DNA from 3 places in the Peribacillus sp. ACCC06369 genome. Region 3 is predicted to be linked to each of the others. Evidence: riboswitches for the same ligand, from Rfam matches in the RefSeq annotation. Region 3 holds a riboswitch; each other region holds the start of a gene.
What was found. A riboswitch is a leader RNA that binds a small molecule or an ion and turns the genes downstream of it on or off. The one in region 3 is predicted to bind S-adenosylmethionine.

Region 1 (3,235 bases), 230 kb from region 3:
CCCCGCGGTTATATAAATTTTTCACACCAGGATGCTTCTCATCATCCGTTTGATATACTAATGTCGCTTCCAATTGTTTATCGGGAGTGAAAATATCGGAAACGGAGAGAACTCCGTATGTTTCACCTTCATGAGTCAGCTTTACCTCTTCACCTATAGTAAGAGTTTCTGCAACTTCAACGTTCAAAGGCAGCGTAATCGGGATGCTCCATACATGGCCGCTGCTAAGCCTCATATCCTTGACAACTGTCTCATAGTCACTTTTAGTAAAGAAACCTTTGATCGGGCTGTAGGCACCAGTGCCTATCAATTCAAGATCACTTAAAGCTATTTCGTCAATTTCAATTGAATTTGTTATTTTACTAAAATCATATTTTGGTTCCCAAAGATCGATTAGTGTTCCTCCGTGCGGTAAACTGATTGTCATGCTAATTTCCCCCTATGGTTTCTATTGATTTAAGCCTATAATTTCTATTTATTTAAGATAAATGCAATCCGCATTCCGTTTTTTGGGCTCCTTGCCAACGGCCTGAGCGTAAATCATCTGCATTGAAGGCAGGTGCCGTACATGTTTTACAACCAATGCTTGGATATCCATTATCATGCAGGATATTATATGGAAGTCCATTTTTGTGGGCATAACGCCAAACATCTTTCCATGTCCAATGTATGAGTGGACATATTTTTACTGACTTGAACTTATTATCCTTATTGATATACTCTGTCAGAGCCCTTGTTTCAGATTGCTCCCTCCGTAGTCCCGAAAGCCAGGCTGTTGCCGTTGAAAGCACATCTGTAAGCGGAGTGATTTTACGGATGTTACAGCACTTATTGGAATCGCTAAGCCATAATTCATCCCCATGTTCCGCCGCCTGTTCTTCAAGCGTCAATGCTGGTTTCTTCATTTCGATTGAAAGATTTGGATATCGCTTTTTCACTTGATCGATCAATTGGTAAGTTTCCTCAAAATGAACATCTGTATCAAGGAAAACTATTTTTGCCGAGGGATTGACCTTCGCCAATAAATCCGTAAGCACGATGCCTTCTATACCGAAACTACACGCATATATCAGTTTGTTTCCATAATGGTCATTCGCCCATTGCAGTACTTCCAAAGCACCTTTTGTCTCACTATCTTCAGGAAATACAGGTAAATCCCCGGTGTTGAAATTTTCATAGTTTATTAATGCAGCCAACCTTGTAGCCCCCTCTAAGAACTTGCTGTATGTCGCTGGTTAGAGTTACTTTTGATCAATGCCCGTTATAATCTTCCCCAGTTTAACTGACCCTAGGAAAAAGAGACGAATCTAACCAATACTCTCTTTATATCAGTTAAACCCGCCTCTAGTTTTTCTAGTCAGCAGATACCTTATTTAATTCTTAGTTTTTCATTTCTTTCCATTTGAATGATTTTACCATCTTGGACAATAAGTGTAATCGATCCATACTTCATTGAATTAAGCATTTCTTGAAGTCGTTCAAATATTTCTTCAAGCTGATTCTCTTTATCCAAACCTGTTCCTCCTTTAAGAAAATCCGCGAATATATTATTTCACCGCTGATTAAATGAATTTATTAAATTTATATAATTCCAAACAACTTTAAATTGTTATGGTTTTCCAAAGAATTTTCCGAAAAATAAAAATCTTTCCATGATGGAAAGATTTCAAGGTAAATATTCTTTACCTTATCTTCCAAAATGATCAACATTTTGTTGGAGGTAGCACCTTGCATCCATCATGCAGGTTGCTGGACTTCAAAGGGCCAATTCCCTCCGTCGCTCTGGATAAGTTTTATTATTTTAAATATTAACATATATTTAATCCTTGTCAATGGAGTTTTCTTATAAAATAACTTGGTTTAATATTATGGAGGAACTGTTATTTTTATACACACTATTCCATTCATGATTTTATGTTCATTTAAATATGAAAATAGACTCGTCTTTTTAGATAAAGTCTCCAAAAAAATGAGTCTATTTTCATTATTAAGCTATTATTGATGCCTGTCATTCATTGAAAAAGTAATTACTTGAATTCAATTCCTTTTGTTGAAGTCGATTACTTATTAATTTCTTAACTGAATCGCTTCTATAAATTCTTGAACCTGACTCTGGACGCGATCAACTAAATTCAAGTCATTGATCGGGTTTTCTGAATTCTGTTTATCTATTTCCTTATCCACAAAATATATGCCCTGCAACGGCTCGCCTTTTAATATTGAAATTAATGGTTTAAGCGCATAATCAATCGCCAATAAATGCCTGTTACTTCCGCCAATCATAATGGGCAGCACTGGCTTCCGCTTAAAAGCTCCTTCTGGCAGCAAATCAATCAAGGCTTTTAATACCCCTGTATAAGAAGCCTTATATACCGGTGAACCAATGATGATTCCTCTGGCTGCTTGTATTTTCTCCGAAAGCTTTAAGATATCTTCGCTATTATATTTCCCTTGGAATAAATCATCTGCTGAGAAATCCGTAATTGAGTAATAAGCTGTGGTAAATCCTTGGTTTTCGACTAATGATTGAATATGTTTTAGTGAAATGTCCGTTCTTGATGGAATCGCTGGACTTCCTGATAAAATTACGATATCGCTCATATAAATCCCCTCCCATATTACATGGTTTTAGAATAAAAATCCTCGTAATGAATTTGTTGCAGCATGCATTTATCGTAATAGTCTGAAAAATATAAGTCAAATCTTACACTCCGGTTTATTAATTTCACAAGTAATGAATGCTTACCATTCAAAAAAACACGGTCATATTTGCGGCTTGATGCACAAGCCTTTTAATATGACCGTTTCATTATGTATGATTTTGTTTTCCATGAATACCATATACCAAAAGTTGTGCAATGCTCTTAATTCGTTCAGAAGTAAAATATGGTTCCTTTTTCTGTTGATGAATCTCATAATGTGTAGATAATGCCAATGTGAAAGAAATGATCCCCACATTAAAAAGGATAATATCAGAAATATATTGGATCTCTCCGCTATCTATTCTCTTCTGTATTTCAATATGCTTGGCATTCGGCTTGAAAATTTGATCAACATATTGCTTTGAAATATCTTGATCGAATTGTGTTTCCCGAAATAATATCGAAAACTGTTCTTTATTTTCAATAACGTTTTTAATCATGGTGCAAACGTGATTTTCCACAAGATCATCAGTTGACAGATGGTTTGTCCCATCTTCAGCCTCCTCTTTTTCATTAGGAGTAATAGTAGCCAG
Region 2 (3,235 bases), 1.9 Mb from region 3:
CCAATGCTTTCAAAGCACCGTGTGCATAAACGATTTCGTTATGGCTTGTCAATGCATGGAACTTATTATCCGATGTGACGAAAGGATGTCCTGTATCCGCTGCAATTTGTTTTGCTGAAAGTCCCGGGAATTCTTTTTTTGTATTGATTCCTGTTCCTACAGCCGTTCCGCCTAGAGCCAGGTTCAATAATTTTTGGCTGCTTTCCTCAATCATCGCTAAATCTTTATCAAGCATCGCTTTCCAGCCAGAAATTTCTTGTCCTAATGTCAGTGGTGTTGCATCTTGAAGATGCGTCCGGCCAATCTTCACGACATCCCAAAACTCTTTTTCTTTTGAATCGAATGTATCACGAAGTTCTTTGATGGCAGGAACCAACTTTTCAGCGACCTCCATAAAGGCTGCAATATGCATGGCGGTCGGGAAAGTATCATTGGAGCTTTGTGCCTTGTTTACATCATCATTCGGGTGAAGTGTTTCCGATTCACCATTTTCTTTTAACCATTCATTCCCTTTGTTAGCGACCACTTCATTCACGTTCATATTACTTTGCGTCCCGCTTCCCGTTTGCCAAACTACAAGCGGGAAATGTTCATCAAGCGTACCTTCAAGGATTTCGCCGCAAATCTTAACGATGGCATTCTTTTTAACTTCCGAAAGATCACCGAGATCATAGTTCACCTTTGCCGCAGCTTGTTTAACGTATGCAAATGCACGAACCAATTCAATCGGCATTTTTTCATTACCAATTTTGAAATTGTTACGGCTTCTCTCGGTCTGTGCTCCCCAATATTTATCGGCAGGAACTTTCACTTCACCCATCGTATCTCGTTCGATTCTGTAATCCATGTGTTCTCCTCCTATGTTTGCACTATTCATCGAAGACCTTAAGTATATGAAATGAATAATGTCGTATTATTCTCTCTCCTTACATTGTACAAACTTTATTATTTTAAAGCAAAAATATCCGGCCAAGCCTCCCCTTTTTCTGAAAAATTCAATTAATTCAACAGGATCATTCAGGATTATCCTTGACCACATGAAAATTCCGGATATTCTTTTTTAGACACGTAAAGTGTTGACACCGCTAGGCTCCAATAGACCTAGTCATGAACATCGAAGCAAAATCCATCAAACTTGTTCTTGACAGTATTTTGTATTTATAGTAAATTCAAAAGAAATTGAATAATCTAAACTCTTATCGAGAGAGGTATAGGGAATGGCCCGATGACACCTCAGCAACCTTCATTTGTTTCAAACCAATGAAAAGGTGCTAATTCCACAAGTTTGTGAACTTGGAAGATAAGAAGAATGACTCGTCCCTACTTAATCAAAGTCTTCTTCTTAAAGAAGACTTTTTTTATTTTATATAACTCAAAGGAGCAGTGAAAACTATGTACAAAACTGAAACATATCTTGCTCAATTAGGAAATCGCAGCGAAACGGCGACAGGAACAGTCAATCCGCCGGTATACTTTTCAACTGCTTTTCGCCACGAAGGAATCGGTCAATCGACTGGATTCGATTACACAAGGACAGGTAATCCTACACGCCAACTATTGGAACGATCCATCGCCGATCTGGAAAAAGGCGACCAAGGATATGCCTGCAGTTCAGGAATGGCAGCCATTTCTACTATACTGGCCTTATTTAAATCAGGTGATGCATGGATTGTCAGCGAAGATCTTTATGGGGGTACATATCGTCTGTTAGAACAAGGTTTTAAGAAATGGGGGTTGCAGTGTGACTATGTGAACACTTGTTGTTTGGAGGATATCGAAAAAGCCATCACTCCTCACACGAAAGCCATCTTCATTGAAACTCCCACTAACCCTCTTATGCAGCAAACGGATATTAGCGCCGTTGCCGCATTGGCCAAACGATTTGATTTATTGTTAATCGTTGATAATACTTTTTACACGCCTCTTATTCAACAACCCATCCTGCTTGGAGCGGATATTGTGATTCACAGTGCTACCAAGTATCTCGGTGGTCATAATGATGTGCTCGCCGGACTGATCGTGGCCAGCGGCGCGGAATTATGTGATGCACTTGCCTTCCATCATAATGGTACTGGTGCTGTCTTGAGCCCCTTTGATTCTTGGCTGTTGATGCGCGGAATGAAAACCCTGGCATTGCGGATGGAGCGTCATGAAAAGAATGCAAAGGTACTTGTAGATTACTTGTCGGAACATGATTGTGTTACGGACGTATTGTATCCCGGTAGGGGCGGCATGATTTCCTTCCGCATCATTGAAGAAGCGGCGGTCAACCCATTTTTACAATCACTCTCATTAATTTCGTTTGCAGAAAGCCTTGGAGGGGTCGAAAGCTTCATCACCTATCCTGCTACACAAACACATGCCGATATACCGCTTGAAGTCAGAACGGCCAATGGGGTTTGTAATCGCCTGCTTCGCTTCTCTGTCGGCATTGAGGACAGCGACGATTTGATTCAGGATTTACAGCAAGCATTCGCACACGTAAAAAGGGAGGCACTACGATGACCGATCATGATTTTAGCTTTGAAACCAAATTACTCCATAATCAACATAAATTCGATTCGGCAACAGGCGGTGTGAGCGTCCCCATTCAGCACGCTTCCACTTTCCATCAATCCGATATCGATCAATTCGGTAAATATGATTACAGCAGAAGCGGGAACCCAACTCGCGAAGCGCTGGAAGATATCATTGCCGAACTTGAGGAAGGTACACACGGTTTTGCCTTTTCATCAGGTATGGCAGCCATTTCAACAGCTTTCCTACTGTTGTCTGCCGGAGACCATATCGTCATTTCCGAAGATGTGTATGGCGGAACGTTCAGGATGGTCACAAGTGTTTTGACACGTTTCAATATTGAGCATACTTTCGTTGACATGACGGACCTTGAAAGCGTCAAAGCGGCCATTAAGCCAAATACGAGTGCCATATACATCGAAACGCCTTCAAATCCATTACTTAAAGTGACCGATATTAAAGCCGTATGTGATATCGCAAAAACAGCCGGGGCCTTAAGTTTTGTTGATAATACATTCTTGACGCCAGCATTACAGAAACCACTGAATCTGGGCGCTGATGTTGTCCTTCATAGCGCGACGAAGTTTTTATCCGGACATAGTGATGTGGTAGCTGGACTTGCTGTAGTGAAAGATCCTGAATTGGCAGTAAGACTCGGTTCCCTCCAAAACTCCTTTGGAGCGGTTCTTGGTGTCCAGGACGCCTGGCTAGTAATGAG
Region 3 (3,235 bases):
CCGAATATCCCTGCCAACGATACCATTGTAAAAAAGGAAATCGATACGGCTGTGTTATTGATAGATCAATTAACGACTACTTTCGATCCGACAAAATATAACGATGACTATCGAACCGCTTTACTTGATTTGATTGAATCGAAGAAAACGGGACAAACGACGATTACAGCCAAAACAAAAGAGCCAGTTTCCAACAATGTAACCGATTTAATGGAGGCTTTACAGGCATCCATTGACCGAACGAAACATGATGAACCGGAAAAGAAAAAGACTACCCGAAAGAAAGCGGCACCGAAAAAAAAGAAACAAGCATAAACAGGAAGCTGAGCGGAAGACGTGTGATGTCGCTCGGCTTTCTGCTTGTTTTAGCAAGGGGGTTTGCCTTCTAATAAGGTAATGAAAGTGACTTAACAGGGAGAGGATTACATATGGAAGGAAGTACAAATAGGTAAGTGGATCACGATGTAAGGAACTGAATGGAATTAAAAGAAATGATGGATGGAAATGAAGGCAAAAAAATTCGCTCCCTAAAGAGCGACAATGAGGAATTCAATCGTGAAAATCAACATATAGGCGAACGGTTGTAGTTTTCGACTATATATTGTGTTCATATTCTACCATATTTAATTCTGAAATAGCAACAAAATTACTGAAACTAACCTATGAATTTTTCTGGAAATCAATGATATTTCGCCAACTTGGTGCTTTTGCCCTTCTAATCTGCTATATTCCCATAAAAACTACAGAACAAAATGGATTTTTAGTATAATTTATACATATAGGATGATATAAATTAAATAAGAATGGAAGATGTAAAATGGAAAATGGAAAAATCGAATCCCTTCATGCCGGAAAGCCCAAACAGGAAAATTTTTCGAATATCGATATCTTTTCAGCGATGGATAAACAAGCAGTGGATGACGTGATAGTAACTAAATCAGGCATAATGGGTGATGGGGTAGGTAATGTAAAGTTCCATGGAGGTCCTGATCGGGCTTTGTGTTTTTACCCCTTTGAGCATTACTCATTATGGAATGAAAGATTCGCTAAAAAGCTAGATATCCCTGCATTCGGTGAAAATTTAACTGTAGCGGGGATGAGGGAAGAAACAACGTATATCGGTGATATTTATCAAATAGGCGAAGTGATTGTTCAAATTAATCAGGGGAGGATCCCTTGCTCGACCATTTCTCACTTCAATCAAGAACCTAAGTTTTTGGAATTCGTGCTGAAAACGAGTTACACTGGTTATTTTGCAAAAGTCATTCAGGAAGGAACGATAAAGAAACAAAACGAAATCGTGCTAATAGATCGTTTGCAAGAAAAAATTTCGGTTCATTATGCAACAGAGGTGATCCTGCATAACCGAGATGGGCTGGAAGGCTCAAACGCGTTACTTACACTAGACTCGTTAGCGGAAGACTGGAAACAAAGGATAGTGAAGAGAGTTCAAGCTGCAAAAGAGTGATTGAATTTTGCAAAAGTGAAAAAAATGACGATCAGGTATTGAAATTGACAGATTATTAATGTAAATTAAATATAATCAAATTTTGAAATCTTGTGAAAATTATATAATTGGATCTTATCGAGAGAGGTGGAGGGACTGGCCCGAAGAAACCTCAGCAACCAGCTTAGGCAAAGGTGCTAAATCCAGCAAGCAGAGCTTGATAGATGAGGAGAATGTTTCAAAAGACCTTCTTCTTTGAGAAGGTTTTTTTTCTTTTCTCTCATACTCATATAAAACGACAAAAACAGGATTGTTTTTGAGAGAGGGTGTAATTATGAATTTTCGTAAAGAATTGAAAGAAAGAATGCTGGTTGGAGAAGGGGCAATGGGGACCTTACTGTACTCTTATGGCATCGATCAATGTTATGAGGAATTAAACTGCACGAACCCAGATCAAATAGAGTCCATTCACCGTGCCTATTTGCAAGCTGGTGCAGATATCCTTCAATCTAATACATATGGGGCCAATTTCAATAAATTGAAACGGCATGGACTTGAAGATGAAGTAAGCAGAATCAATCGCCAGGGAGTCATCCTTGCTAAAAAAGCGGCAAAAGGAAAGGCATATGTCTTCGGTACCATAGGGGCACAGCGGAGTATCAGGAAATCGGATTTAAGTATGGAAGAGATAAAGCGAGGTTTTCGTGAACAGCTATACAGTCTGTTGATGGAAAACCCGGATGGGATTCTCTTGGAAACATTTTATGACCTGGAAGAGCTGGAAACCGTTTTGCAAATCGTTAAAAATGAAACTGGACTGCCGATCATCGCAAATGTTTCGATGCATGAACTGGGAAATCTTCAAAATGGAATCCATTTAAATGAAGCCTTTCAAAAACTCGAGCAATTGGGTGCCGATGTTGTTGGGGTGAATTGCCGACTCGGTCCACATCATATGATTCGGGCCTTGGAAGAGGTGAGTTTGCCAAAGCAAGCGTCGATTGCCATTTACCCAAATGCCAGCCTTCCCGATTATGTGGATGGAAGGCTTGTCTATAAAGCTGTGCCGGAATATTTCGGCTCAAGTGCCCTAGACCTTCGTGAGCAAGGTGCCGGGATCATAGGAGGGTGCTGTGGAACGACTCCCCTGCATATTCAAGCTGTAAAGAATGCGATTGGAAGTTTGGCTCCAGTAAAAGAGAAATATACGAAAGCCCGTGAAATAGAAATAATTGAAGTGAACGATAGAGAATTGGAACTCCCTCTGTACGAAAAGGCCAAAACAGAAAGGACGATTCTTGTTGAACTTGATCCTCCGAAAAAGTTGGGAATAGAGAGTTTCATGACTGGTGCCGAGGTTTTGAAAAAAGCAGGGGTCGATTCCATTACCTTGGCGGATAATTCACTTGCTTCACCAAGGATATCGAATGATGCACTGGCTAACTTGCTGAAGAACCAATTGAATGTAAAGCCGATGGTGCATATAACATGCCGGGATCGAAATTTAATTGGCCTGCAGTCACATTTAATGGGCCTGCAGACGGTTGGGCTGGACGAATTATTGATCATCACCGGAGATCCCTCTAAAATTGGGGACTTCCCGGGAGCCACTTCGGTTTATGATTTATCGTCGTTTGACCTAATAAGCATGGTCAAACAATTTAATGAAGGTCTATCCTATTCCGGTCAGAGTTTGGGCCAGCGGGCTAATTTTAAAATTGCCGCCGCTTTTAATCCCAATGTAAAATATTTGGATAAAGCCGTACAGAGAATGGAAAAGAAGATTGC

Region 1: another riboswitch for S-adenosylmethionine. It lies ahead of QUF78_RS14490 (YezD family protein); the one in region 3 lies ahead of QUF78_RS15550 (bifunctional homocysteine S-methyltransferase/methylenetetrahydrofolate reductase).
Region 2: another riboswitch for S-adenosylmethionine. It lies ahead of QUF78_RS06370 (methionine biosynthesis PLP-dependent protein); the one in region 3 lies ahead of QUF78_RS15550 (bifunctional homocysteine S-methyltransferase/methylenetetrahydrofolate reductase).

The regions. Positions count from the first base shown of each region.
Region 1 is NZ_JAUCEN010000002.1:2,811,992-2,815,226, forward strand. It holds gene sat (sulfate adenylyltransferase) at 1-427, opposite strand, end outside; gene QUF78_RS14485 (phosphoadenylyl-sulfate reductase) at 480-1,184, opposite strand; gene QUF78_RS14490 (YezD family protein) at 1,370-1,513, opposite strand; SAM riboswitch class I at 1,685-1,793, opposite strand; gene ssuE (NADPH-dependent FMN reductase) at 2,068-2,601, opposite strand; gene QUF78_RS14500 (TetR/AcrR family transcriptional regulator) at 2,810-3,235, opposite strand, start outside.
Region 2 is NZ_JAUCEN010000002.1:1,139,707-1,142,941, reverse strand. It holds gene fumC (class II fumarate hydratase) at 1-847, opposite strand, end outside; SAM riboswitch class I at 1,194-1,307, shown strand; gene QUF78_RS06370 (methionine biosynthesis PLP-dependent protein) at 1,393-2,505, shown strand; gene metC (cystathionine beta-lyase) at 2,502-3,235, shown strand, end outside.
Region 3 is NZ_JAUCEN010000002.1:3,042,515-3,045,749, reverse strand. It holds gene ku (non-homologous end joining protein Ku) at 1-315, shown strand, start outside; gene QUF78_RS15555 (MOSC domain-containing protein) at 818-1,468, shown strand; SAM riboswitch class I at 1,580-1,678, shown strand; gene QUF78_RS15550 (bifunctional homocysteine S-methyltransferase/methylenetetrahydrofolate reductase) at 1,782-3,235, shown strand, end outside.